Regions from separate parts of the Paenibacillus sp. FSL K6-1330 genome, predicted to be linked through region 4. Evidence: riboswitches for the same ligand, from Rfam matches in the RefSeq annotation. Region 4 holds a riboswitch; each other region holds the start of a gene.
The links. Region 4 has a riboswitch for cyclic di-AMP ahead of NYE54_RS00495 (C40 family peptidase). Riboswitches for the same ligand answer to the same signal wherever they lie in the genome.
Positions count from the first base shown of each region.

Region 1: another riboswitch for cyclic di-AMP. It lies ahead of NYE54_RS31710 (APC family permease); the one in region 4 lies ahead of NYE54_RS00495 (C40 family peptidase).
Region 2: another riboswitch for cyclic di-AMP. It lies ahead of ehuB (ectoine/hydroxyectoine ABC transporter substrate-binding protein EhuB); the one in region 4 lies ahead of NYE54_RS00495 (C40 family peptidase).
Region 3: another riboswitch for cyclic di-AMP. It lies ahead of NYE54_RS02420 (hypothetical protein); the one in region 4 lies ahead of NYE54_RS00495 (C40 family peptidase).

Region 1 covers NZ_CP150269.1:6,955,865-6,961,916, forward strand. Annotated here, with positions in the region: gene NYE54_RS31705 (molybdopterin oxidoreductase family protein) at 1-1,659, opposite strand, end outside; cyclic di-AMP (ydaO/yuaA leader) riboswitch at 2,143-2,338, shown strand; gene NYE54_RS31710 (APC family permease) at 2,501-4,327, shown strand; gene NYE54_RS31715 (formate/nitrite transporter family protein) at 4,473-5,345, opposite strand; gene NYE54_RS31720 (MFS transporter) at 5,739-6,052, opposite strand, start outside.
Region 2 covers NZ_CP150269.1:6,596,920-6,602,971, forward strand. Annotated here, with positions in the region: gene ectB (diaminobutyrate--2-oxoglutarate transaminase) at 1-513, opposite strand, end outside; gene ectA (diaminobutyrate acetyltransferase) at 530-1,042, opposite strand; gene ehuA (ectoine/hydroxyectoine ABC transporter ATP-binding protein EhuA) at 1,067-1,918, opposite strand; gene ehuD (ectoine/hydroxyectoine ABC transporter permease subunit EhuD) at 1,932-2,594, opposite strand; gene ehuC (ectoine/hydroxyectoine ABC transporter permease subunit EhuC) at 2,597-3,250, opposite strand; gene ehuB (ectoine/hydroxyectoine ABC transporter substrate-binding protein EhuB) at 3,252-4,085, opposite strand; cyclic di-AMP (ydaO/yuaA leader) riboswitch at 4,457-4,602, opposite strand; gene NYE54_RS30140 (SDR family NAD(P)-dependent oxidoreductase) at 4,994-5,737, opposite strand; gene NYE54_RS30145 (flavin reductase family protein) at 5,925-6,052, opposite strand, start outside.
Region 3 covers NZ_CP150269.1:544,163-550,214, reverse strand. Annotated here, with positions in the region: gene kdpB (potassium-transporting ATPase subunit KdpB) at 1-566, opposite strand, end outside; gene kdpA (potassium-transporting ATPase subunit KdpA) at 588-2,267, opposite strand; gene NYE54_RS02420 (hypothetical protein) at 2,526-2,936, opposite strand; cyclic di-AMP (ydaO/yuaA leader) riboswitch at 3,067-3,234, opposite strand; cyclic di-AMP (ydaO/yuaA leader) riboswitch at 3,777-3,952, shown strand; gene NYE54_RS02415 (hypothetical protein) at 4,086-4,550, shown strand; gene NYE54_RS02410 (proline dehydrogenase family protein) at 4,609-5,529, opposite strand; gene pruA (L-glutamate gamma-semialdehyde dehydrogenase) at 5,733-6,052, shown strand, end outside.
Region 4 covers NZ_CP150269.1:99,911-105,962, forward strand. Annotated here, with positions in the region: gene NYE54_RS00470 (hypothetical protein) at 1-254, shown strand, start outside; gene NYE54_RS00475 (4a-hydroxytetrahydrobiopterin dehydratase) at 364-678, shown strand; gene NYE54_RS00480 (cytochrome c) at 778-1,134, opposite strand; gene NYE54_RS00485 (GNAT family N-acetyltransferase) at 1,296-1,796, opposite strand; gene NYE54_RS00490 (C40 family peptidase) at 1,935-2,408, opposite strand; gene NYE54_RS00495 (C40 family peptidase) at 2,846-3,319, opposite strand; cyclic di-AMP (ydaO/yuaA leader) riboswitch at 3,324-3,464, opposite strand; gene NYE54_RS00500 (hypothetical protein) at 3,814-4,641, opposite strand; gene NYE54_RS00505 (M1 family metallopeptidase) at 4,653-6,052, opposite strand, start outside.

The sequences.
Region 1 (6,052 bases), 570 kb from region 4:
AAGAGGCGGAAGACCTGCTTCCTCCAACTTCGCGGAGTATAGCTCGATCCGGCCCGAAGGCGTCGGCAAACGATCCAGATATGTTTCAAGCGGCGTCATGTCAAGCTTCACATAGCGGTGTACCTTTAGCTTGTCCAGCGTGACGCCGTTCAGATAAGGGTTGTCCGGGAAGTCGAGCGCTCTTGCCATCATCTCCTCTTCGGTCTCATGGAAGGCCGGGTCGGTGAACCCCATGGCCCGGCCCAGCAAGGAGAACAGCTCCACGTTGCTCTTGCTCTCCCCGAGCGCCGGAATGACCGGCTCCTGCAGCTGGATATACTGATGCCAGTAGGATGCGAACAGGTCCGTATTCTCAAATGAGGAGGTTGCCGGAAGCACGATATCCGCATACTTGGCTGTATCCGTCATGAACAAATCGTGTACGACGGTAAACAGATCCTCTCTTGCAAACCCTTCGCGCACCCGCCCGGTGTCAGGAGCGACAACCAGCGGGTTGCTGCAATAGACAAAGACCGACTTAATCGGCTGTTCGGTCATGGCAAGCGCCTCGCCGATTCGGTTCATGTTAATGGTCCTGGCATCCGGATTCGGCCGGAGATCCGGACGCTCCAGTGCATCACTGTCCATGCTGTTGTAGCCACCATTCGACTTGGCAGCCCCTCCGCCCCGCTTCAGCCATTGTCCGGTCAAGGCCGGAAGCGCCGCGATGCTGCGCACCGTCAAGCCGCCATTGTCGTGATGCTGAAGACCGTTACCAATATGAATATAAGAAGTACCGGCCCGGCCATACAGCTCGGCCAGCTTCTCGATATCCTCTACCGGAATGCCGGTAATGGAGGATACATGCTCCGGCGTATAGTCTTTGACATGCTCACGCAAGGCTTCATGCCCGAGCGTATACTGCCGGAGGAATTCCTCATTCACCATGCCATCTCGGAACATGATGTGCATGAGGCCGACCGCCAGTGCCGCATCCGTGCCCGGAAACAGCGGAATGAACCAATCCGACCATTGCCCGGTCTGGTTCTTATGAACATCAATCACAATGACCTTGGCACCGGCCTTGCGTGCTTTCTCTGCCAGCACTACTTGGTGCATATTGGTGCTGACGATATTACCGCCCCAGACAATGATGACATCGGCATGAACGGTTTCCTCCGGGACGGTGCCTCCATTAAACCCCATCACGGATTTCCAGCCCGCAGTGCCTGCGGAATTACAGATCGACTGCTTCAGGCGGCTGGCGCCCAGCCTGTTGAAGAATCTCCGATCCATACCGTCCACGCTCAATATCCCCATATTGCCGTAAAAGCTGTATGGTAGAATGCTCTCGGAGCCATATTCCTTGATCAGCTTCTTGTAGCGCCCGGTAATCTCCTGAATCGCTTCATCCCAGCTGATCCGCTCGAAAGCCCCCTCACCCTTGGGCCCTACCCTCCGCAGCGGATAAAGCACGCGCTCGGGATGATACACCCGATGTGCCATATTGCGGACTTTATTACAGATGGCTCCCTGCGTCATCGGATGATCCGGATTGCCGGTAACCTTCACGATTTTTCCATTCTCTTTATGCAGCAGCAGACCGCAAGTATCGGGACAATCCAACGGACATACCGCCGGAAACACACCATTCTCCTGATGAATCATCGCTTGAGTCATTTCGTCCATTCCCCCTTGTACACGCTGAATCATATCCCCTTATCTTAAAAGAAAATCAGGGCTCCAGTAAAGTCTTACATTTTTTTCTGAGCAGGTGTTTCACTCTACTTCCTTCCGGGTATATTCCTATCAAGAGCAACGAAGAGGAACCCAGACCCTTTCTCTTCCTTGCCAAATCATGGACCACTCCCAAAAAATTCGCCATGCCCATGTCTCCTCCCCCGAGACCGGCATGGCGAATTTGTTTGTATGCAGCGTCTATCGCATCACATCTGGGCTACTTGCCACTTACGCATCATAGAAAGTCATGCTTTCTATAGCAAACATGCAAAAAACAAAGCCTGTCAAAGCCACATATTTATGTAAGCGCTTATCTGTCATTTTTTATAAATAATTCTGCTTTATTCTTCGTTGGAGGGTGTTTTACAAAAGATTTGAGCAGGCGTAATATACTATTCAGCTTCGAAATCATTCTTCATATTCACATGACATTCGCTTAATTTCCAATTGGGAAAGCGGGGGAACCACACGTATGGATGGATACCTATAGGATCTGTCAACCATACTATGGGGTGAATCCTGATGCAGCGCGTACTTACGCCGCGACTATTATCAGGTAGGGCGACTCTCACCGCCCGAATCCGACAGCTAACCTCGTCAGCGTTGATGGAGAGGGTTGTGAACTTGTGATCAAACACAGGGTTCTAACCTGTGTTTTTTGTTTGCCAAAAATCAATATTGGAATGGAGATAGCCCATATGTCCAGCACATGAGGCACACCGATTGAAGTCACTTCAAGCAGCTCCCATCATGTACCTATTCTTAATCGGCGGTGAAAAACATGTTATCTTCTATCAAACGATTCCTCATCGGAAGACCCCTTAAATCAACGGAATTGGGCGAGCAAAAGCTGAACAAAACCAAAGCGCTGGCCATCCTTTCATCCGACGCCTTGTCGTCCGTGGCCTATGGACCTGAACAAATTCTGATCGTCTTGATGACCGTTGGCGCGGCTGCCTATTGGTATTCCATACCGATTGCCGTCGGGGTCCTGGTCTTATTGCTGGCACTTATCCTATCATATAGACAAATTATTTTCTCATATCCGCATGGCGGCGGAGCCTACGTGGTTTCCAAACAGAATTTAGGCATGTATCCAGGATTGGTCGCTGGCGGCTCCCTGCTGGTCGACTACATCCTGACGGTTGCGGTCAGCGTATCGGCGGGGACGGACGCGATCACGTCGGCTTTTCCGGAATTGCATGCCTACAATCTGCCCATCTCCATCGTGTTCGTTCTATGTTTGACCGTACTCAATTTAAGAGGGGTTACGGAGTCGGCCACCATATTGGCTTATCCGGTTTACTTGTTTGTACTGGCGCTGTTTATCCTGATTGGCGTCGGAATATTCAACATAGCTACAGGCCATGCATCACCAGAGCTTCACACGCCGATCGGCACGCCTGTCGCCGGTCTCAGCTTATTCCTGCTCCTGCGGGCATTTGCCTCGGGCAGCTCTGCCCTGACCGGCGTTGAAGCCATTTCTAACGCCATCCCGAATTTCAAGGATCCCGCTCCGAATAATGCGGCCAAAACCTTGGTCGCGATGGGATCCTTGCTGGCAATGTTATTTTCGGGCATCGTATTCCTGGCCTATTACTATGGGGTTAGCCCCAGCGAGCAAGTCACTGTCGTTTCCCAGATTGCCGAGCATACTTTTGGACGAAACGTTTTTTATTACTTTATCCAAGGAACCACGGCTCTCATTCTGATCCTGGCCGCCAACACGGGATATTCCGCCTTCCCGCTGCTTGCCGTTAATCTGGCGAAGGATAAATTTATTCCCCGAATGTTCACCGTCCGGGGGGACCGTCTGGGATATTCAAACGGGATTATCATACTTGGGTTCTTCTCCATTCTGTTGCTGCTGGCTTTCGAAGGCAAAACCGAGCATCTGATTCCTCTGTATGCCGTCGGCGTGTTTATCCCTTTTACCCTCTCCCAAACAGGGATGATGGTGAAGTGGATTCGCGAAAAGCCCGAAGGATGGATCGTCAAGCTGATCATTAATACCACCGGCGCATGCATTAGCTTTATCGTGACGATGATCTTCTTTTTCACGAAATTCGCCCAAGTGTGGACCGTCTTGATTTTCCTGCCGCTGATCATTTGGATCTTCACACGAATCCACAAACATTATGAGGCCGTAGCAGACCAGCTGCGAATTACGACCTGTGAGCCGGTTAAGCCGATTGAGGGAAATGTTATTATTCTGCCTGTGGCGGGAATCACGCATGTGGTGGAGAACTCGCTGAATTATGCCAAATCACTGGGAGCAGGACAAATTATCGCGGTGTACGTGCCGTTCGAGCGGGAGGACGAGGCGGCCTTCCAGGAAAAATGGAAGAAGTGGCAGCCGGACATCCGGCTGGTGACGCTGCACTCGCCTTATCGGAGCATCATTCAGCCGCTGACCAAATTCATCGATACCGTGCAGCGGAAGGCAAGCGAATCCCACTACCAGGTTACCGTTGTCATACCGCAGTTCATCCCCAAGAAGGGCTGGCATAACTTCCTGCACAATCAGTCCAGCTTGCTCATTCGCGCACATTTACTGTATCGGAGAGATGTGATTATCACCACAGTACCTTACCATTTAAAAAAATAGCGGGCTTGTTCCGCTGCGACTTATACAAGGAATCCACTCCGCCAACAACACTAAAAAAGCTGCGATCATCCGATCCCTATTCTTAAGGGAGCGGTCAATTGCAGCTTTTTTTCCTCCGCCTAGACGCTTACCAGGCTTCGGGATATTAAGAAACATTCTGCGCAGAATGAACCTGTTGAGCAGTGCCGGTAGTTGGCGCAGACGGCAGTGCGGCGTCTTGTTCGCCGCGAAGCATGACCTCAACCTTATCATCCTTCTTCAAATATACGGTCCCGTAGGCAGCTCCCACAAACAGCGCGCCTCCGACGAAATTGCCAAGCCATACCGGAATGAAGTTCACCAGATACTCGCCCCAGCTGTAATATCCTTCAAATATCGCTGCCGGAATGAGGAACATATTGGCCACCACGTGCTGAAAGCCAATGGCTACAAACGCCATCGTCGGAAACCAGATCCCGAGAATTTTGCCACTCATCTGATCCGATCCGTAGGACAGCCACACAGCGAGCGCCACGAGCCAGTTGCACCCGATGCCCGACAAGAAGGCCTGCAGGAAGCTGTCGTCGATCTTATGACCTGCCATGTCCACCAGCTTCTCCAGATAAACGCCGCTGCCTGTCAGACCCGTCACATGACCAAAGAAATAAGCGACGAATAACGCCCCTGCCATATTGCTTACCGTGACAAGAGCTAAATTTCGTACCATTTCTTTCGTGGAAATTCGCTTCTTGAATCTGGCCAGGGACACGGCCATCATGTTGCCTGTCAGAAGCTCTCCGCCCGCTAGCAATACAAGAATCAGTCCGACAGGGAATATCGCCGCGCCTATAAAACCGGCAATGCCTCCCCAAGCCTCCGATGCTCCGGCAATTACGCGAATATCCAGCAAAAAGCCGAGCGCAATAAAAGCACCCGCCAAAAATCCTAATATCATCACGTTCATAGCGGAGTTATGTGCTTTTTTCACCCCGTTCTCCAAGGTGATCTCCGCAATGCGATCAGGTTTGTAATAGGCCATGGCCGCTCCCCCATTTCTCCCGCATTCCGTCCTGAAATCTCTCGAATGCAGCGTCTGATGTTTCTGTTTACAGTTACTCATATTGTACCGCAGCCTCCATAGCAAGAACGTGAATTATATCACGATCGTGTGCGGCAGAGGGGACAAGACAGCCTCTGTCCTGGCTGCTCTTGATTTGCCCTGACTCATTCGCTCGAATCCGAGCGAGCGGTACATGTAAAATAGCGGTGTCGGAGTTGACTCCGACACCGCTTGGTTGGTGCTTTTACAACCATGTTCTAACCCAGCAAGCCTATGCCTTTAACCACCATCATGTTCGAATCCAGCAGCCTATGCCTTTTTACCGCACCATCATGTTCTAACCCGGCAAGCCTATGCCTTTATACCACCAGCCTATGCCTCGGCGGCAGTCTCTACCCTAACAGGCGTTTCCTTTTCCTGAACCGGAACGTTCGAGATCGGAAGCTTCATGCTAATGAAGGATGACAGCAGGAAGAGCGCACCTGCCGTGAAATACACGACCACAATGGAGGTTGCCGACATATACCACCCCGTAAACCCGGAGCCGATGAGCAGCATGCCGGTAAAAATCGGTGTCATCACGCCGTTCAGCCGACCGATGAATTTCTCTTCCACCTGCTGCATCATCACGGCCATCAATACCGTCTGCGCCATCGCCATCAGCACCCCGGTTATGAAGCGCATCG
Region 2 (6,052 bases), 930 kb from region 4:
GCTCAGATCCACGCCTGCGCCTTGGCGTTTGAAGGAATTGCCGGTAACCGCCAGCGATCCCAGCGACATGCCATGAAAGGCATTCGTGAAGCATAGAACGGTGCTGCGCCCCGTCACTTTGCGGGCGATTTTGAGCGCTGCCTCTACGGCATTCGTTCCGGTCGGACCGGGAAACATCACTTTGTGATCCCACCCGCGCGGCTTCAGGATGACTTCCTGAAATCGGGTCAGAAACGTTTCCTTTGCATCCGTAGCCATATCCAGACTATGCGTGACGCCGTCCCTCAGAATGTAGTCGACCAGTTTCTCGCGAATCTTCTCATTGTTATGTCCGTAATTTAAAGCACCGGCTCCCGCAAAAAAATCAATGTATTCATTGCCCTGCGTATCCCACAGCTTCGCATTCCGTGCCTTGTCGAAAACGGTCTGAAAGCTCCGGCAATAACTTCTTACTTCCGATTCCAGCTTGTTAAACACAGTAAGCTTCGGTTTCTCCATGACTTGGTTGTCCATAGTTCCCTCCATTTGTTTAAATGTCATTGAAAAAGGGGCCAATCACGAATAACGGCTCATCTTCATGAGATGTCCCATCAGGGAACATCTCTGCTCCATAACCTACGGTTACGGTGCTGGGAATGGATTTCTCCTCGGCATAACCGAGAAACAAACGACGGGACGCCATGTTGCTCGGCGATACCGTAGCTTCAATATAACGGACACCATGGCATGCCTTCTGATTCATGAGACCTGTCAGCATCGCCTTGGCAATGCCTTGCCTCCGATGCGAATTAGCAACGGCCACTTGCCATACGAACAGCGTCTCCGGATTACGAGGAGAACGGAAGGCGGAAATAAAACCGATGATATCTCCTTCATGCTCGGCGATCATGCAGGTATCATGGAAGTAATCTCCAAGCAGCATGTAACAATAAGGGGAGTTCAGATCAAGCGATCCGGTGTCGCGTATGAGCTCCCACACCCGGGTGCCATCCCGTGCTTCCGGTCTTCGGTAAACAATTTCGGTTTCGGTATCCACAGCCATTCTATACATCACCTCTTTCCAGAACTAATTTCCGTTGGAACGGAATCGCTGCAGGAAGCTCTGCAGTCGCTCGCTCTGGGGATTATCGAATATCTCCTCCGGCGTGCCCTGCTCAACGATCCTTCCATCGGCTCCGAATATGACCCGATCCGCGATTTCCTTCGCAAAATCCATCTCATGCGTAATCAGCATCATGGCCATTTCGCCTTCATCCGCGATTTCCCGAATGACCTCCAGCACCTCGCCGACCAGCTCCGGATCAAGAGCCGAGGTGACCTCGTCAAACACCATTACCTTCGGCCGCATGACCAGCGCTCTGGCGATGGCAACCCGCTGCTTCTGCCCCCCGGACAGATTGGACGGATACATCTTCAGCTTGTCGGCCAAACCGACCTTGCTTAGCATGGAGACGGCCCGCTCCTCCGCCTCTTCCTTGGATAAACCCAGCACCTTACGCGGGGCCTCCGTCACATTGCGAAGTACATTCATGTGCGGGAACAGATTAAAATGCTGGAAGATCATGCCGACGTTGCATCGCATCCGGTGCAAATGCTTTTCGCTGGCCCGAACCAGCTTCCCTTTCTCTTCCATATGCCAGAGCAGCTCGCCATCAACCTCGATGGTTCCTTCGGTGGGTTCTTCCAGCGTCATCAGCATCCGGCCCATTGTCGTTTTGCCCGATCCGCTTGGACCGATCACAGCCACCTTTTCTCCAGGCTGCATCTCCAGATCGATGCCTTTAAGCACCTGGAGATCACCAAACGACTTGGTCACGCCCGTATATTTCACAATCGGCTTGGTACCCGTAGCGGGATTGTTCCCCTGCTGCGGTACCTTCGAAGCTTCCGCTTGCTCATCGATCACAACGGCATTCAATAGACTCCCTCCTTTATTTTCCACGCTGCAGATTCAAACGTTTTTCCAGCCTTTGCACAAGCAAAGATGCGATATAACTGATGATCAGGAACAGAATCCCGACCAGCGTATACGGCTCAAATGCACGGAACGACTGCGACACGATATTTTTGGCCGTCAGCATCATCTCCACCAGCGTGATGGCGCATAGAATCGGCGTTTCTTTAAACATGACAATTAAATAATTGCCCAGTACCGGAATGATTGGCGGCACCGCTTGCGGCAGGATAATACTTCGCCAGGTTTTAGCTTTCGTGTAATTCAGTGCTGTGGCAGCCTCCCATTGCCCCTTCGGCACTCCCTCGATTCCGGAACGGTACACCTCGGACAGATAGGTGCTGTAATGCAGCCCGAGACCGATGACCCCGGCATAGAAGGCCGGAATGGAAATTCCCGTTAGGAGCGGCAGACTGTAATACAGGAAGAAGACCTGAACCAGCAGCGGTGTATTGCGAATAAATTCAATGATTCCTTTGGTTATAAGCGACAACAGCTTAAATCGGCTCCGCGTCGCAAAGGCAAGCAGCAATCCGATGATTAATGCCACCACGAAAGCGCAGATCGTCACCCATACCGTCATCTTTAACGCACTCAAGAGCTGCGGCAGGATATCCCACACATAGTTCCAGTCCCACATGTCTATAACCTCCCCGCTGTCCATTTACGCTCCAGCAGTCGAACTGCCAGCGATACGAGCGTAGCAATGACAAAATACATGAGGAGCAGCAGTACCAGAATCTCGGTCGTCCAGGAGATGTAATTGTTGCGGAGCACCATCGCCTGATACGTCAAATCCGCCATGGTGATGAAATAAACCAATGAGGTGGATTTGATGAGTTCCACAAGCTGATTCCCGAAAGGGGGAAGCATTCGCAAGGAAGCTTGAGGCAATATCACATTCAACAGCCTTTGCCAAGGCTTCAGATTAAGCGCTAAAGCGGCCTCCCACTGTCCTTTCGGAACGGCCAGCACAGCGCTTCGGACGATCTCCGAGCCGTATGCGCCGAAGTTTAGCCCGATCGCAAGGATGGCCGCCAACATTTTCGGCAGCTCGATGCCGATGAACGGAAGAGCGAAATACAACCAAAACAGCTGCACCAGCAAGGAGGTTCCCCGAAAGACTTCCACGTACACGGCTGTCAATGTGCGAATGATCCACAGCTTCGACAGTCGGCATAACCCGGCTGCAAAGGACATCACGACCGCAAGGATGGCTGAAAAGAAAGCTACCACAATCGTGATCTCCGCCCCTTTTAGCAGCGTAGGGAGAAAATCAATCCACGAATTCGGCATACTATTCCCCGCAAAGCGCAGCAGCCGTCATTTCACCCGGAAGCTCTTCTTCTGTGAATCCGAACTTCTGCAGAATTTCCAGCAGCTCGCCCGATTCCTTCATTTTTTGCAGCTCCGCATTATAAGCCTCCTGGAACTCGGTATCCGCTTGGCGGAACGCCGTAGCTCCATAACCCCGAACGCTTTCTCCATCGATGACCGGCTGCTCGAAATCAGTTACACGTTCGATGTTGTCATCACTAGCCGAATCCAGCATCGCCTGCAGAGAGGGTCCCGTCATGGTAATCGCCTGTACCCGGTCTGCCTGAAGGGCGCTAATAGCCGAGGCCTGGTCGGGGACCTGTATGATCCGGTCTGAAGGAATACCGGACTTCTCCATATAGCCGATTTCAACCGCGCCTGTCATGACGGCGACCTTAGCCTGGTCATGATTAGCAATATCCTCATAACTTCCGAGTTCCATCGGATTCCCTTGCTTCACCGCAATGGCTTCCCCGATGCTGTACTCCGGATTGGCAAACAATACGGCGGAGCAGCGGTCCGGATTAATGAACATGCCTGCGGTGATTAGATCAAACCGCTCGGCCTGCAGTCCGGCAACCAGTGAACCGAATTCCGTCAGCTCTCCCCTCATTTCCTTGATGCCAAGCCGCTCCAGAATAACCCGAGCAATCTCAACGGCTTCTCCCGTCAGCTCCCCGTTGGCCTCTTTATAGGCATAAGGCTTCTCATTCGCAAAACCTACGGTGATATACCCTTGCTCCATGGCGCGATCCAGTGTACTCCCTTTGTCACCGCAAGCCGCAAGCAATACCACCATAGTCACTGATAACATCAGCACAAGCACTCTCTTCAAAACCTTCCACAACCTTTCGTTATGACTTTGCAATCCTTACAAAATGGCATGTTGAAATTACCCTTGTTAACGCATATGTTAACTTGGATATAAGGACATTCAGACACCTTGCACGGGTCGGGGCTTCAGGGAAGATGATTCATCCATCTCCTTGCACGCTTAAACCCAATGCCATCCGACTGATTCAATTGGTTAAACATTTGCAGGCCTTGCCCCTCCTCTTTAGCAGAATACAAAAAGACCACCAAACAGGGGATTTAGACATAGCTCCGCCAGCAGGGGGTCAAAAAATAGAGAAAAGGCCCCTAAGAGAATCAAGGGCCTTTGTTATGAACATCCATTATGTATGCAAGACCCATCCACTGCTGACGAGGTTAGCTGACGGACTCGGGTAAGATGGTACCCTACACTCATGATTCCAAGTGACTCGCCCCTGGTGAAACTGGTTCCCCCGCTTTCCGGAAAATGTATGCCGGAAACTAAGCGTGTGTCCATGATAAAGGGAAGTTTAGGAAAAGTCAAACCCCTTAAACCGCTTTTTCTGGAAATTCACACGCAGAAATGCCATTCTTCCGGGGTGTATGACAAGCTAGAAAAATGCCTCATTCAAGCTTGTCCACCTACAACATAGGAATTTTATCCCAGACCAATTTTTCGCTATATAGCAGGCGTTTGCCATGCCTCCCTTACTCGTTCATGTGATGGATAGTTTATGCCATGAATTAGACCAAAACAGTGGAAAGCTTCTACAACTCCATCTGAACCAAAAAAAATTTTTGATTATCCATTAAAAACCCATTATGACTCATTTACTTCTAGTTACGGGAGCGCTGGTGCCAGCATCATATATTAACCGCCGATAAGTGTCGGGATTTTTGGTCCATGGATTATACGGCTGTATATCCGCCATCCACCAGTAAGCTTGTGCCTGTAATGAAGGACGCATCTTCACTGGCAAGGAACAACACGGCTTTGGCTACTTCTTCCGGCTGTCCCAAGCGGCCCATCGGATGAAGGCCGACCAGGTGCTCGGTGATCGCTTCCGTTCTTCCCTTAATAAGCGGAGTATCGATGTATCCCGGGCATACGGCATTGACCCGGATCCCTTTTGGAGCATAATCCGCGCCCATCGACTGGGTTAACAGCTTAACGCCTCCCTTAGCGGAAGCATAAGCGGTAACACCCGCTTTTCCGACATGGCTATGGATCGAGCCGCAGTTTACGATCGCCCCTCCGGTTCCTTGGGATAACATCTGTTGGATTACATATTTATCACACAGGAACACCCCTGTAAGATTAATATCAATCGTCTTTTGCCAGTTGTCCATCGACAACTGATCAGCAGGGGCATCATGAGCAATGCCTGCATTGGCGAACAATACATCGACACGGCCAAAATGCTCAACCGTCTGCTTCACCATATTTGCAACTTCCTGTTCTTGGGTCACATCCGTCTTAACGAACAGCGTTTCAAAGCCTGCGCCTCTTAATTCATCCGAAACAGCCTGTCCCCGGTCCGAATAATCTGCAATAACAACCTTGGCTCCCTCTTCTACAAAAAGCCTTACTGCTGCTTCGCCGATCCCGCTGGCGCCTCCCGTCACAATGACAACCTTGGATTCAAATTTCATTTGTCGACCACTCCTATATTGTGAATTCATCATATCGATTCCATATTCATGTAGAGTTAACATATTCCAGGCATGATATTCCACAAGCCCCTGTTTCTTTCATGAACAACATCCTATCGAATAACGGCATATGGACGCTCACAACTTAATATTCGCCGCATCCTAACCTTATCCAGCCTGTCCATTGTTATACAGGCCGCTCGATTGTAAACATCTCTCCCAGTGAAGCATAGATATTACCAGCCATACGGCTCACAGGCTTCAACTTGGCAGCGTCAATCCGGCCTTGCTCGTAAAGTTCCTCCGCAACATGGA
Region 3 (6,052 bases), 440 kb from region 4:
GTAATCCGGATTTTGATCGTATCGCTGACAACCCGGGTACCCCCGGTAACCGAACTGAAATCGCCGCCGGCTTCTTTAATGACGGGCGCGGACTCGCCGGTAATCGCCGATTCGTCAACGGACGCAAGGCCTGCAATGACCTCCCCGTCCCCGGGAATCATCTCGCCCTGCGTAACGATCACGATATCTCCTTTGCGAAGATCCGTGGATGGTACGGATTGTACCCCTCCGTTCTCCATCACTTTATGAGCCGTCATTTCCTGCTTGGATTGCTTAAGGGAGTCGGCCTGCGCCTTGCCGCGTCCTTCGGCAAGAGCCTCTGCGAAGTTAGCGAACAGCAGCGTCAACAGCAAAATCACAAACACCGTCAGATTAAATCCGATACTGCCCTCTGTCCCGAAATAGGACGGAAATAACGTCATCAGCAAAACAACCAGGGTGCCGGCCTCCACCACAAACATGACCGGATTTCTCATCATCAGGACGGGGTTCAGCTTCGTGAAGCTCTCCTTGAGCGCCTGACGAACCATCTCTTTGGACATCACTTTTTTTCTCGTATTATTCATGGTAATAGGCCACCTTTTCTATTAACGGATCGTCAGATGCTCAGCAATCGGACCAAGCACAAGTACAGGCAGGAAGGTCAATGCACCGATAATCAGAACCACTGCAATGAGAATGCCGGCAAACAGCTTATTATCTGTCCGGAACGTCCCAAGCGTCTCGGGAACCCATTGCTTCCGCATCAGCGAGCCGCCCACCGCCAACAGGGCAATCATCGAAATGTAACGGCCGAAGAGCATGACCAGTCCTGTTGTAATGTTCCAGAACGGCGTGTTATCTGACAGACCCTCAAATCCGGAACCGTTATTGGCAGCGGAAGACGTGTATTCGTACAATACTTGCGAGATGCCATGAAAGCCCGCATTGGTAATGCCTGCCTGCCCTGCATCCGTCATCAGCGCAAGGGCGGTCGGAGCCAGGATGATAAATGGATGCACCAGGATAACAATCGCAATCAGCTTCATCTCCCGCGCCTCGATTTTTCTGCCTAGAAATTCGGGGGTTCGACCAACCATAAGACCGGCCAGGAACACCGCCAATATCGCGTACATGAGCATATTCATCAGCCCAACGCCCTTTCCGCCAAAAACAGAGTTCAGCATCATCAGGGACAGCGGCGTAATCCCTCCAAGCGGCGTGAGTGTATCATGCATGTTGTTGACCGACCCGGTTGTGGCCGCGGTCGTCACCGTCGTGAACAGAGAAGATTGAGCAACCCCGAACCGGACCTCCTTGCCCTCCATGCTGCCTTGCGAGGCATCGATGCCCAAGCGGTTCAGCGCCGGATTGCCATTGGTTTCAGCGGCATAGTTCAGCGACAGGAAAGCGATAAACAAGGTCATCATCACCGAGAAAATAATCCAGCCCTGTTTGCGGCTCTTGGCGAATAAACCGAACGTATACGGAAGTGCCGCCCCGAGACTCCACATGGACAGGATTTCGATGACATTGGTCAGCGGGGACGGGTTCTCGAACGGATGTGCCGAGTTCACTCCCATAAACCCGCCGCCGTTGGTGCCCAGATGCTTGATCGATTCAAGCGCAGCTACTGGCCCTACAGCTATTTGCTGCTCGCTACCTTCCAGCGTCGTGACGCTGAGCGTAGGCTTCAAGGTCTGCGGCACCTGCAGCGCAACCAGTACCATTGCAATGATGAACGCAGCCGGGATGAACACCCGGGTGTGAGCTTTGACGAAGTCCTCAAAAAAATTACCGACGGTTGAGCCCTTGCTAGTCACCGCCCGGATAAAAGCAATCGCCACGCAGAGCCCGGTTGCCGCAGACGTGAACATCATCATCGTAATGACAGCCATCTGGGCCATATAGGATAACCCCGACTCCCCGCTGTAATGCTGAAGATTCGTATTGGTCATAAAGCTGATGATCGTAGAGAACGACAAGGTCGATTCCATATTATCGATGCCATTCGGGTTGAAGGGCAGTACTCTCTGCAACCGCAGAATCAAATACCCAGCCGCGACCAGCACGATATTCGTCATCACAAAGCTGATGGCATAACCTTTCCACGTCATTCCCTTGCGTTCTTTCAAGCCAATCAGTGCGAAGATCGGTTTCTCCGCCCAGGAGAACCATCTGTCCGTTCCATTGCCTTCATTGCGAAACACCTGATATAGATAAGTTCCAAGCGGCTTTACCAGCAGCACCAGAACGAGTATAACGATGGCAATTTGTAAAATGCCCATGGCGAATGCCTTCCTCCTTCAGCTGTCTCCCTAGAATTTTTCAGGGTGAATCAGCGCATAAATCAAGTACAGAAAAATAAAGAGCGTGCATACCAAAATGATCATCATGGTTAATCCGCCTCCGGTTCAGAAACCACGCGCCCACACCAAGACATGAACAGCATGAACAGTCCGTAGGTTCCTCCCAATATGAGCACCATATATAAATCCTGCATGAATATAACCTCCTAAAACCTCGTTGTGATATCAGCCAAGACCTTAGCTGACAATGGACGAAATCAGGAAGGATACCTGGTGATGGTTCGTATGAAGCACCACATCGGCACCCAGCCCTTTGTATATCAATCGCGGATTGCTGGAATGGGTAATCACATAAATCGACTCTGTGGTCCAGGTCCGGCAAATCCGTAAATAGCGGCAGCATAGATTCAAGCTGCTCTCGAACAGAAACACCTTGCTGACGGGAAACTCGGGAATGATCCAGGTTTGCTCGTCCCTTGTATCGATTAGTATCATGTTGGTGCAGCCCAGCTCATGCAGCCTCTCCTGTTCAACCCGGTTGTTGGCTATGGCCACAAACGAAATGCGCTTAAAGATCAGCTGGCGGATAAATTCTTCCCCGGCCTTGTTCGGTGCGGATACCAGGATAAACTCCTGCGATTTCTCCATCTTTTGTTCTCCTCCTAAGTTCGGAAAGAGAAGACAACAACAAAGAAGCCTGTGGAAAGAGAAGAACTCTTCCCGCAGGCTCCTTAATAGGACACGGTGAAATACACCGTGGCCCAAGTCCACGACAATCGTTGCCTCTCTCGATACGCTTACGAGGTTAGCTGACGGATTCGGGCGTGAGAGTCGCCCTACCCATAGACCGTTATCTTGTCCATGGGATTCACCCCTGAGAGATAGATTCATCTCCCGACTGGTTCCCCCGTTCCTTTTCCATTCAAGGACTCAGCGAAAATTGAAAACGAGTAGCATGTTATTCTATTAGCCATTGACTAAACATCCAGGTTTAGCAAAACAACACAGCATCAGGTTCGAGCGGTGAGAGTCGCATCATCCTGCAATTTCAGCGAAGGCCCATGGCGCCTTCGCCCGAGATTCGATCCATAAAAGAGCCTGATGCAGCTCTCACACTGCCTGTAGGCCTTCATGAAACGGTTGCCTGCATGCCTGTCGCTGGTGTCCGTCAATTCATAGTTCGTATCATACGTCTGGCCCTGCAGGAAGTAAATGTGAGCAAAAACACATGTGGCGTTATGTCGAGCAGGAACTGATCAGTATTGCTTCATTATCTCTCGAATACTACTCTATACTATGTATTTCTCTTGTTTTCTTGTATTTATCGCAATCTATCGAGATACCGAGATTTTGCCATGATAATCGATGACACGACTGAATGTACACGTTTTCTTACACGGTTTTCATCAATTTTCGGAATATATCCGTCCCATATGATCATTTACTTTTAGTTTCCTCCGGCGTATGATTCATCCATCTAATCGAAACATTCGTTATACGCTGAGCTCCCGACAGATGGGGAGACGGGGGAACCAAAATCGCCAATGGAGCTTCTATTGGTGAATGGGGTGAATCCGCAGTGCCTAGATGGTCAGGCACTGCGGTAGGGTGCTCTCAAGCCCGAATCCGTCAGCTAACCTCGTAGGCGCGTTTTGAGAGAGAACACCACCCGAGCCTTAAGCGGAAGCGGCCACTGGAACAGGGCCTCTAACGACAATAAGGCCTGGAGAGCGGGGGATCTTTGCTCACCAGGCCTTTTTACCGTGCATATAACATTCCTATAAAGGAGCGTAGATCATGACGAAATTCATCGAGGCTGCACTGACATCCGTTATCGAAACCGAAGTTCCCGCATTAAGTGTAGAGCCCATCCGCCATATGGAGATATTTCGTTTCGACCAGGGCTCGGCTGAACGCTTTATCCCCTGGAGCAAACGAGATTGGAACTGCGGTTTGTTCAAAATCAGCTGCAAAGACGCGGCTGGTTATGCCGAATATGCGCTGCCAAGCAACAGGGAATTCACGGATCTAGTCCGCTGGGCAGCCGTCTTTACGAGGCTGAAAGGCATGTCCGTGACCGAGGCCGTTCGCTATGCCCAGAAGCAGCACCAGTGGGGATCCGCCCGGATGCAGCTCGCCGTATCGGCGCTCGCCGATCTGGAGACCAATCGGCAACAGCACATCACCCGTAAGCGGTTAGGCAGCTTGCCGCTGGAGCGTTCCTTCCTGATGGACTGCTCGGAGGCGTATTATTTCTTCTAGGACAGTAGCTAGAGAGCTACCGTCCTCGCTTCGCTTTGAATTAATTGTTTTCCCCCGCTCACTTGAACATATTTTTGAGCACCATCATCAGGTTGGCTGGCTTCTCCGCCAGCCGCCGCGTAAAATACGGGTACCACATCGTTCCGTAGGGCATATAACACCGAATGCGGTAGCCGTCCTGTGCAAGCGCTGCCTGATCGTTCATCCGTAGCCCGTACAGCATCTGAAACTCAAATTCCTGTTTGTCTATGTGACTCTGCTCGGCAAACACCTTCACCCAGTCGATGATGTTGTCATCATGCGAAGCAATCGCAACGTAGGCACCCTGATCAAAATGCATTTTGATCAATTTCTTATAGTTGTCAATGACCTCCCGCTTCTGCTGAAAAGCGATGGTTCCCGGCTCTTTGTACGCCCCCTTCACGAGCCGCAGATTAACACCGGCATTGATTAAATTCTTGACGTCCTCCTCCGTACGGAACAAGTAGGCCTGCATCACGGTCCCCACATTGGTCAGCCCCTCCTTATGGAGCCGCAGCGTCATGTCTATCGTCGCCTGGGTATACGGCGAATCCTCCATATCCAGACGAACGAAGTTGCGGTGCTCTTTCGCCTTTTTCGCCACCAGCTTGATATTCTCGTAAGCCTTCTCGGGGTCCAGTGCCATGCCCATCTGCGTCGGCTTCAGCGAAACGTTCGATTTCACTCCCCGCTTGGCAATCCCTTCTACAAGCTTCAAATACTCCTCCCGGTACCCGGCCGCTTCGTCCAGCGTCGTGATACCCTCCCCCAAATGATCGAGCGTGACGAGAATGCCCTTCTCATTCAGCCTCTCAATTTCATCCAGCGCCTCGTCCAAGGTATCGCCGGCTATGAATCTGCCCGCCAGTTTTCGGCCATACTTGATCGACAACCACTTCACGAATTTATTACCGGACACCGTCAGGATCACTTTACGGTAAAGTTCGGTTCCGTCCATGCAAGCTCCCCCTTTGCAAAAGGCAAACCAAAATGCACTCTATCTTAACTCATATGCAAAAATCATGACGGCATGCAGAAAGACATACATATCTAACATCGAGCTTTTCACCAAGAGATTCTAAACACCCCACCATGACGCATTCAGCAGCTGGACCATAAACCTAAAGCTCCGAATCATATCATGTTAAGGAGGGGCCTTCCATGCGAGTACCTTTTCGGAATGAACCATTTCTGGACTTCAAGAACGAGTTGAACAACAAGTTATACGATGCTGCGCTATCCGCGGTCGAAGCCGAACTCGGCAAGACGTACCCTCTGGTTATCGGCGGTGCCCAAATCCATACGGAGCGTACCCTAAAGTCGGTCAATCCGTCCCGTAAACGTCAGGTCATCGGCATTGTATCCCAAGCCGATACCGAACTTGCGGAACAAGCCATTCAGACAGCCGCACGGACTTTTGAGACGTGGAAACACACCGCGCCGAGCGAACGGGCACGATATTTGTACAAGGCTGCAGCAAT
Region 4 (6,052 bases):
CAGAACTGACCGAGGCGGTCGGACGAATTACCGACAGCTATGTCTTCTTTGAAATGGAAGCTGAGGATTGGGACAATCTGGGTGAAGCCGAGAGAAATGAGGTTCATGAAGCGCTGGCTGAGGATTTGTTCTATGCGCTAGGCACAGAGCCGGTGATTAATGTTGGCAGCGGCGTGGTCATGCATGATCAAACGAACCATCGAATACATATTTTGATTGGTGAAGAAGAGTTGGCCTTTGTGGCTCTTGTGTAATCACTCCAGTTATCAACAGATACAGGGCAGAATAGAATAGATGACAGAAAGACCATATTACGTGTAAGTCGGCTTTAAGATAGGTTTTTTTCGGGGAGGAAGATAAAAGATGCTTTATACGCAGCAAGAAGTAGAGGCTCATCTGGAAAAGCTTGAGGGTTGGGAATTTGAACAAGGGAGATGGATTGTACGGAAGTATACCTTCTCCTCCTTCATGAAGGGAATTGCTTTTGTTGATGAAGTGGCAGCTATTTCAGAAGCTTTCGGACATCACCCCTACATCACCATAGATTATAAAGTCGTTACACTTCGTCTCACCTCTTGGGACGACGGTGGCATTACGGCTGTGGATATTAAGGAAGCGCAGCAGTTTAACGAAGCCTATGAGAAGAGTCGTTCGAAGGATGGCAAGGCGGCACAATAGGAGGGGGACGGTTAGTCCCCTCAGAGGTCCCGAATATGTAAAAACACGCTTGCGCCGGGAAGAGCTCCAGGTGCAAGCGTGTTTTGCGTATAAGCTGATTTATTTTTTCTCAGCAAGGTATAGCGCGATGTTTGCGATTTCTTCGGGCTTAAGTTGATCTTTAAAGGAAGGCATTCCCTTACGACCTTTGGTTACAACGTTGAAGATTGCGTCCGCATCCATGTGTCCGCCTACTTGATTCAAAGCCGGCCCAGCGCCGCCTTGAAGTTGGTCGCCGTGACAGCTAATACAGCTTGCTTTCATTGTGGCTTCCGCTGCGGCAGCATCGAGAGTCACTTCCGGCATGGTCGGCTTCTCTTCCTGAGCCACCTGTTCCTTACCTGGGAGCGTAAACATCAGCGCGATAGCCAACGCACATGCGACGAAGAACAATCCGCTCATGATCCATTTTTGCATCGTCATATCGTCCCTTCTATGTATACTGCACTCTTGCACTTGTCTCCATTATAAACCAACATCCATAGACAGCATAGCCAGTTGTGACAAAAAAAGCAACTATCCGGCGCGGCTTCATAAAAAGTACACAAAATTGTGCTTTTTCATATAGACAAAGATTACTATTCCTCATTAGCCGGCGGCTCATACACCATACAGTGGAAAAGGGCATTTCCCGTTGGTGTAAGTCGCTCATACGTATCGGTGATATGAAAGCCTGCCTTTTGATACGTGCGGATCGCGCGCTCATTCCAGGTCAACACCTCAAGGTCGATTTCGTCGACAGGCCGCCTCCGCCTGGCTTCCCGAACAATCGCCTCCATAAACCGTTTACCCATTCCGCGCCCGCACCAATCAGGCCGCATGCCAAGTCCGATTCGTGTCACCTCGTGCATCGGAAACAGCTGGGCAAATCCCCACAGGGCCTCCCGTTCATCCAGAATCGAGATGTACTGCCTCTGGCGAATGTCGGGATCGCCAAACTCGACCTCAAGTCCTTTCATCTGCTCCCAGGGAAGAAAGCCATAGATATTATAGGGAGGAGGATAGGTCCAGGCGCATATTTCCTTTGCGTGCTCTTCACGCATGACTACGGTGTGAAATGAAATCGGTGTTGCATCCATTGGTGAAGTCCTCCTATCGTATATATGAATGATAACCCTTTTCCGAATATCCAAGTCGCATCAAAAAGCCCGTCAAAGAGAGGTAAGGGCTCCTTTAACGGGCAAGCAGTATGTATAGGGATGATTAGCCTCTAAAGCTTAGGATGATTCACCAGCCGACTCTTCATACGTATCATCGCTCATGATACGCTTTGCACCCACGTATCGCTGATCATAGTACTCCTCTGCAAGGCGGTTGATAACCACGCCGCGGTTGGTCGAGGCATGGGCAAATTTGTCATCGCCGACATAAATGCCGACGTGGGAGATGCCCTGGCCCGATGTGTTGAAGAACACCAAATCGCCAGCGCGCAGATCCTTACGGGACACGCTTGTCCCCATGTCGAATTGAGAGCCGGATTGATGCGGGAGCTTCAAACCGAGTTTGGCATATACATACATGGTGAAGCCGGAGCAGTCAAATCCGCTCGCGGTCGTACCGCCGTAGCTGTATCGTGTACCTAGCACCTTATCGATTTCCTGATCCAGCGCACTATCAGCAAACACGCTGCCAACGCCCAAAGTGAATAGCAGTGTGATACTAAGGGCTGCTGTTGATAATGTTTTCTTCAGCATGGAAAGCTCCTTTTCGCTGCCGCGAGGCATAGCAATCTATGTATTAAAGCACTTACATTAATGACAAAGTTGTTACTGCGTCCATTCTATCAGACAGTAAGCGGGATTGGCAATTATTTCTTGATGAATTTTGCTATTTTTCAATCGTATTAGCTGTCGAAGCGTCAGATAAAATCAATATTTTCCCAAAACGGTGTTTAATGAAGAGAGAGAAGGGTATATAAAGAATAAGAGGATATTGGGGATGGAATAACCAAACGAAGTCATTTCAATATCTTCATTCATTTTTTTTTGAAAAGTGGAAACTTTTTCGTTGTCTTAAACGTTATAAAGGTATACACACAATCAACAAAAGAAAAAAGCCGCTGGATGAGATCGGCACAATCTCATAAACCCAGGGCTTCTTATAAGAGTAAATCAATAAAGTTCCAACATTAATTGTAGTTCACAGCTACAGATTTGTACGTATTCTGACTCATAATTCTCTTAGCGCCTACATATCGGTTGGCGTAATAGCTCTGGCTTAGCGGACTGATCATGACACCACGCGAAGATGAGGAATGAGCAAATTTGCCGCTTCCAACATAAATACCCACATGAGAGATACCTCTACCGGATGTGTTGAAGAACACGAGATCGCCAGCTTTCAGGTTGCTCTTGGATACTGCCGTTCCTACTTTGTATTGAGCTGCAGACGTTCGCGGCAGGCTAAGGCCAAGCTTCTTGTAAACATAGCTGGTGAATCCGGAGCAGTCAAAACCATTCGTTGTGGTTCCACCCGTTTTATAAGAGACACCAATGGCTGGTTTGATTGCTGTATTTAATTTGGAATCGGCGAAAGCGCTTCCGGTCCCTAATGTGAGTGCGAGTGCGAGGCCGAGAGAAACAGCCGTTAACTTCTTTTTCAAAACAAAAAGCTCCTTCCATTGCCTGCGAGGTTAGCTTAAGGGTTCGGTTGAAAGGTCCCCTATGATCCCTCTCTTGCGAGATCAATTCACCCAAAACGGATCCCCCGCTTCCCATATCGTTATGGGAATTCGGCTCCTTAAAATGTTGATGAACCCATTCATTGACGTCTGACGTTCCAACATAGTTAACGAATTTACATCGTTCCAACAAAAAAGTTACAGTAAAGATGACAAAGTTGTTACTAACATATTCGTTATTTTAGCAGAGTATTAACAATTTGGCAAACGAGGAAAGATCATTTTTAAACAAAAAAACCTGTCCCCATCTTGGGGAAACAGGTTTTTTTGTAATTTGGCGCTCAGAAATTTGTAATATAGAGGATAAATGAATGCTTATTCTTTGTAAAATCAAGCTCGAGATAAAAACGTGTCACTTCGGATTACAGCTTATTCGCGAGCATGATTCACCATATCAGGGTAACGAATTGTAACGATTAAGAATGCTGTGAGGAGGAATCTCTCCACAAATGATATTGGGTGGAAATTACCCAAATTTGGAATAATCCATTCAGGAAATAAGAGGCCTGCTGAATAATTAAGCCGATCAACCCGGCCCAGAAGAGCGAAGCCGAGCTCAGGAGCAGCAGAATGATACAGGCTGATCCGCCGATGGTGATGGACAACAGCACTGCCGTGCCCAAGCGGCGGAAGAGTGCCAGAATAGAGCTGATCATACCGAACCCCCCAGTGCGCCCGAATTGCATATAGAGCAATAACAGGCGGATCAGATAGGCGTACAAGAACCACCCAGCTGCATAGGGCAGTGCATGAAGCAGCAGAACAGGCTCTTGAATCCCATTCAGCAGAATCGGAAGGATTTTGGGCAGAATCCAGTAACCGGGCGCAAAGGTGAGAATGAGCTCTATCAGATAGAATAGCGTTACGGGTTTCCACAGTTTCCGCATGCCAATGAAGAAGAATAAACCGCGCTCGCCCTTAGCTTCCTGGTGAAGGTTGTAGAAGATGCCGGCCCGAATGAGCGGGGTGAAGATTATCCTGATCAAGAGCAAACCGGCCAGAAGCCATGCGTAGGTGTGGACCGTGCTGCTCAGGGATAGGCTCATCTCGCCCTCGTAGAAGAATAAAAGACGGCTGAGCTCGTTAGGGGCAGAATCCGGATATCGCATAAGAAGGGGAACGACTGCCGATTTTACGAGTCGGTACAGGCAGTATCCCCACAGCAAACGGTATAAGAAGAGCAGAATCGAGACGTATAGCTGGTCTTTAACACTGATCCACCCTTGGCCTGCGTAACTTTTCATGTGCTCCCCCCTCACCATGACAGGCTGCCGAACAGCGTCTCCACAAGCTTGGTAATACTGAGATTCCAGCGTGTAACCACCTTCGGATCCATTCCTGCCTTCATATAGTTATTGATGTGTTTATTCTCTAGGACGATGGAATATTTCGGATCAACCATGGCCCAGGCGAGCGGAGTGCTGTACTCCAGGGTGTAAGTAACTTTTCGGTCCTTGCCGCTCCAGGTTCGCTCCACCGTTTTGCCGTCCTCAAAGGCGAACACGATTGGCACATCGGTTATATCCCCGTCCCTGCTCGTTATCTTGACCGTAGATTCATACCGAGGATGTTCCGCCGTGCCTTTATTTTTGGTTTTGATCACGTCGATGGCAACGTCCGCCATCTGGCTTCCATATACATATTGGTCAAAATACGGCTGCCAGGACGTTTTGCTTACTTGCTCTACAACTTTCTGGAAGTCGGACGTGGTCGGGTGCTTGAAGCGGTATTTCTGGGCGTACGTATGAAGAATCTTCTCCATCATCCGCGGACCGACCTGTCGTTCGATGCCTTGCAGCACCAGCTTGCCCCTCGTGTAAACATTCAGTGCGTAGTTTTCGTGCGAGCTGTATTTCCAGGATTCCATCTTCAGCGGTGCAGGGGAAGTGATGGATGCTCCCTGAGCCGCCGTATTGGAGGTAATCCCGTATTCTTTTTCCATCACTCGTTCTTCTGCATAGGTTGCGAAGGCTTCGTCCAGCCACGCTTCCTCAAATTCGTTACTTGCGATCATTCCGTAAAAATATTGATGGGCAATTTCATGAATGACGGTCCGCTCCAGCTCATATCCCGGCGAATCGTTTTTGGCCCCGAAGGCCGTGACCAGCGTCGGGTATTCCATGCCGCCTGCACCGTTGCCCGATTCTGGCGGAACGACGATGGACAACGTGGAATACGGATAGGTTCCGTACCATTTTCCAAACGAAGCGAGTGCCGACTTGGCAGCATCAAAGTAACGCTCCTTTAAGTCTTTATGGGCTGGATCGAGATACAGCTTGATGCGGACGCCCGGTACGCCTGGTGCGGAGAATGCTTCTTCTGCCGTGACAAAGTTCGGCGATGCCGACCAGGCAAAATCATGTACATCATCCGCATAGAACTGATAAATTTTTTCCCCGTTAATTTTTTGGGCAGGCTTGGTAGGGAATCCAGTCGCAGCAACAATGTAATTTTCGGGTACTCTGATGCGAACGCTATAAATGCCGAAGTTAGAATAGAATTCGGAGTTGCCATGGTATTGATGAAGATTCCAGCCTTCCTCTGTTCTTCCGCGAAGACCAGCCGGTTCATAGACCGAAATTTTAGGAAACCATTGCCCCGCCATAATAAAATTCTCGGTGGTACCCATGCGAGCAAATATTTTGGGGAGCTCGA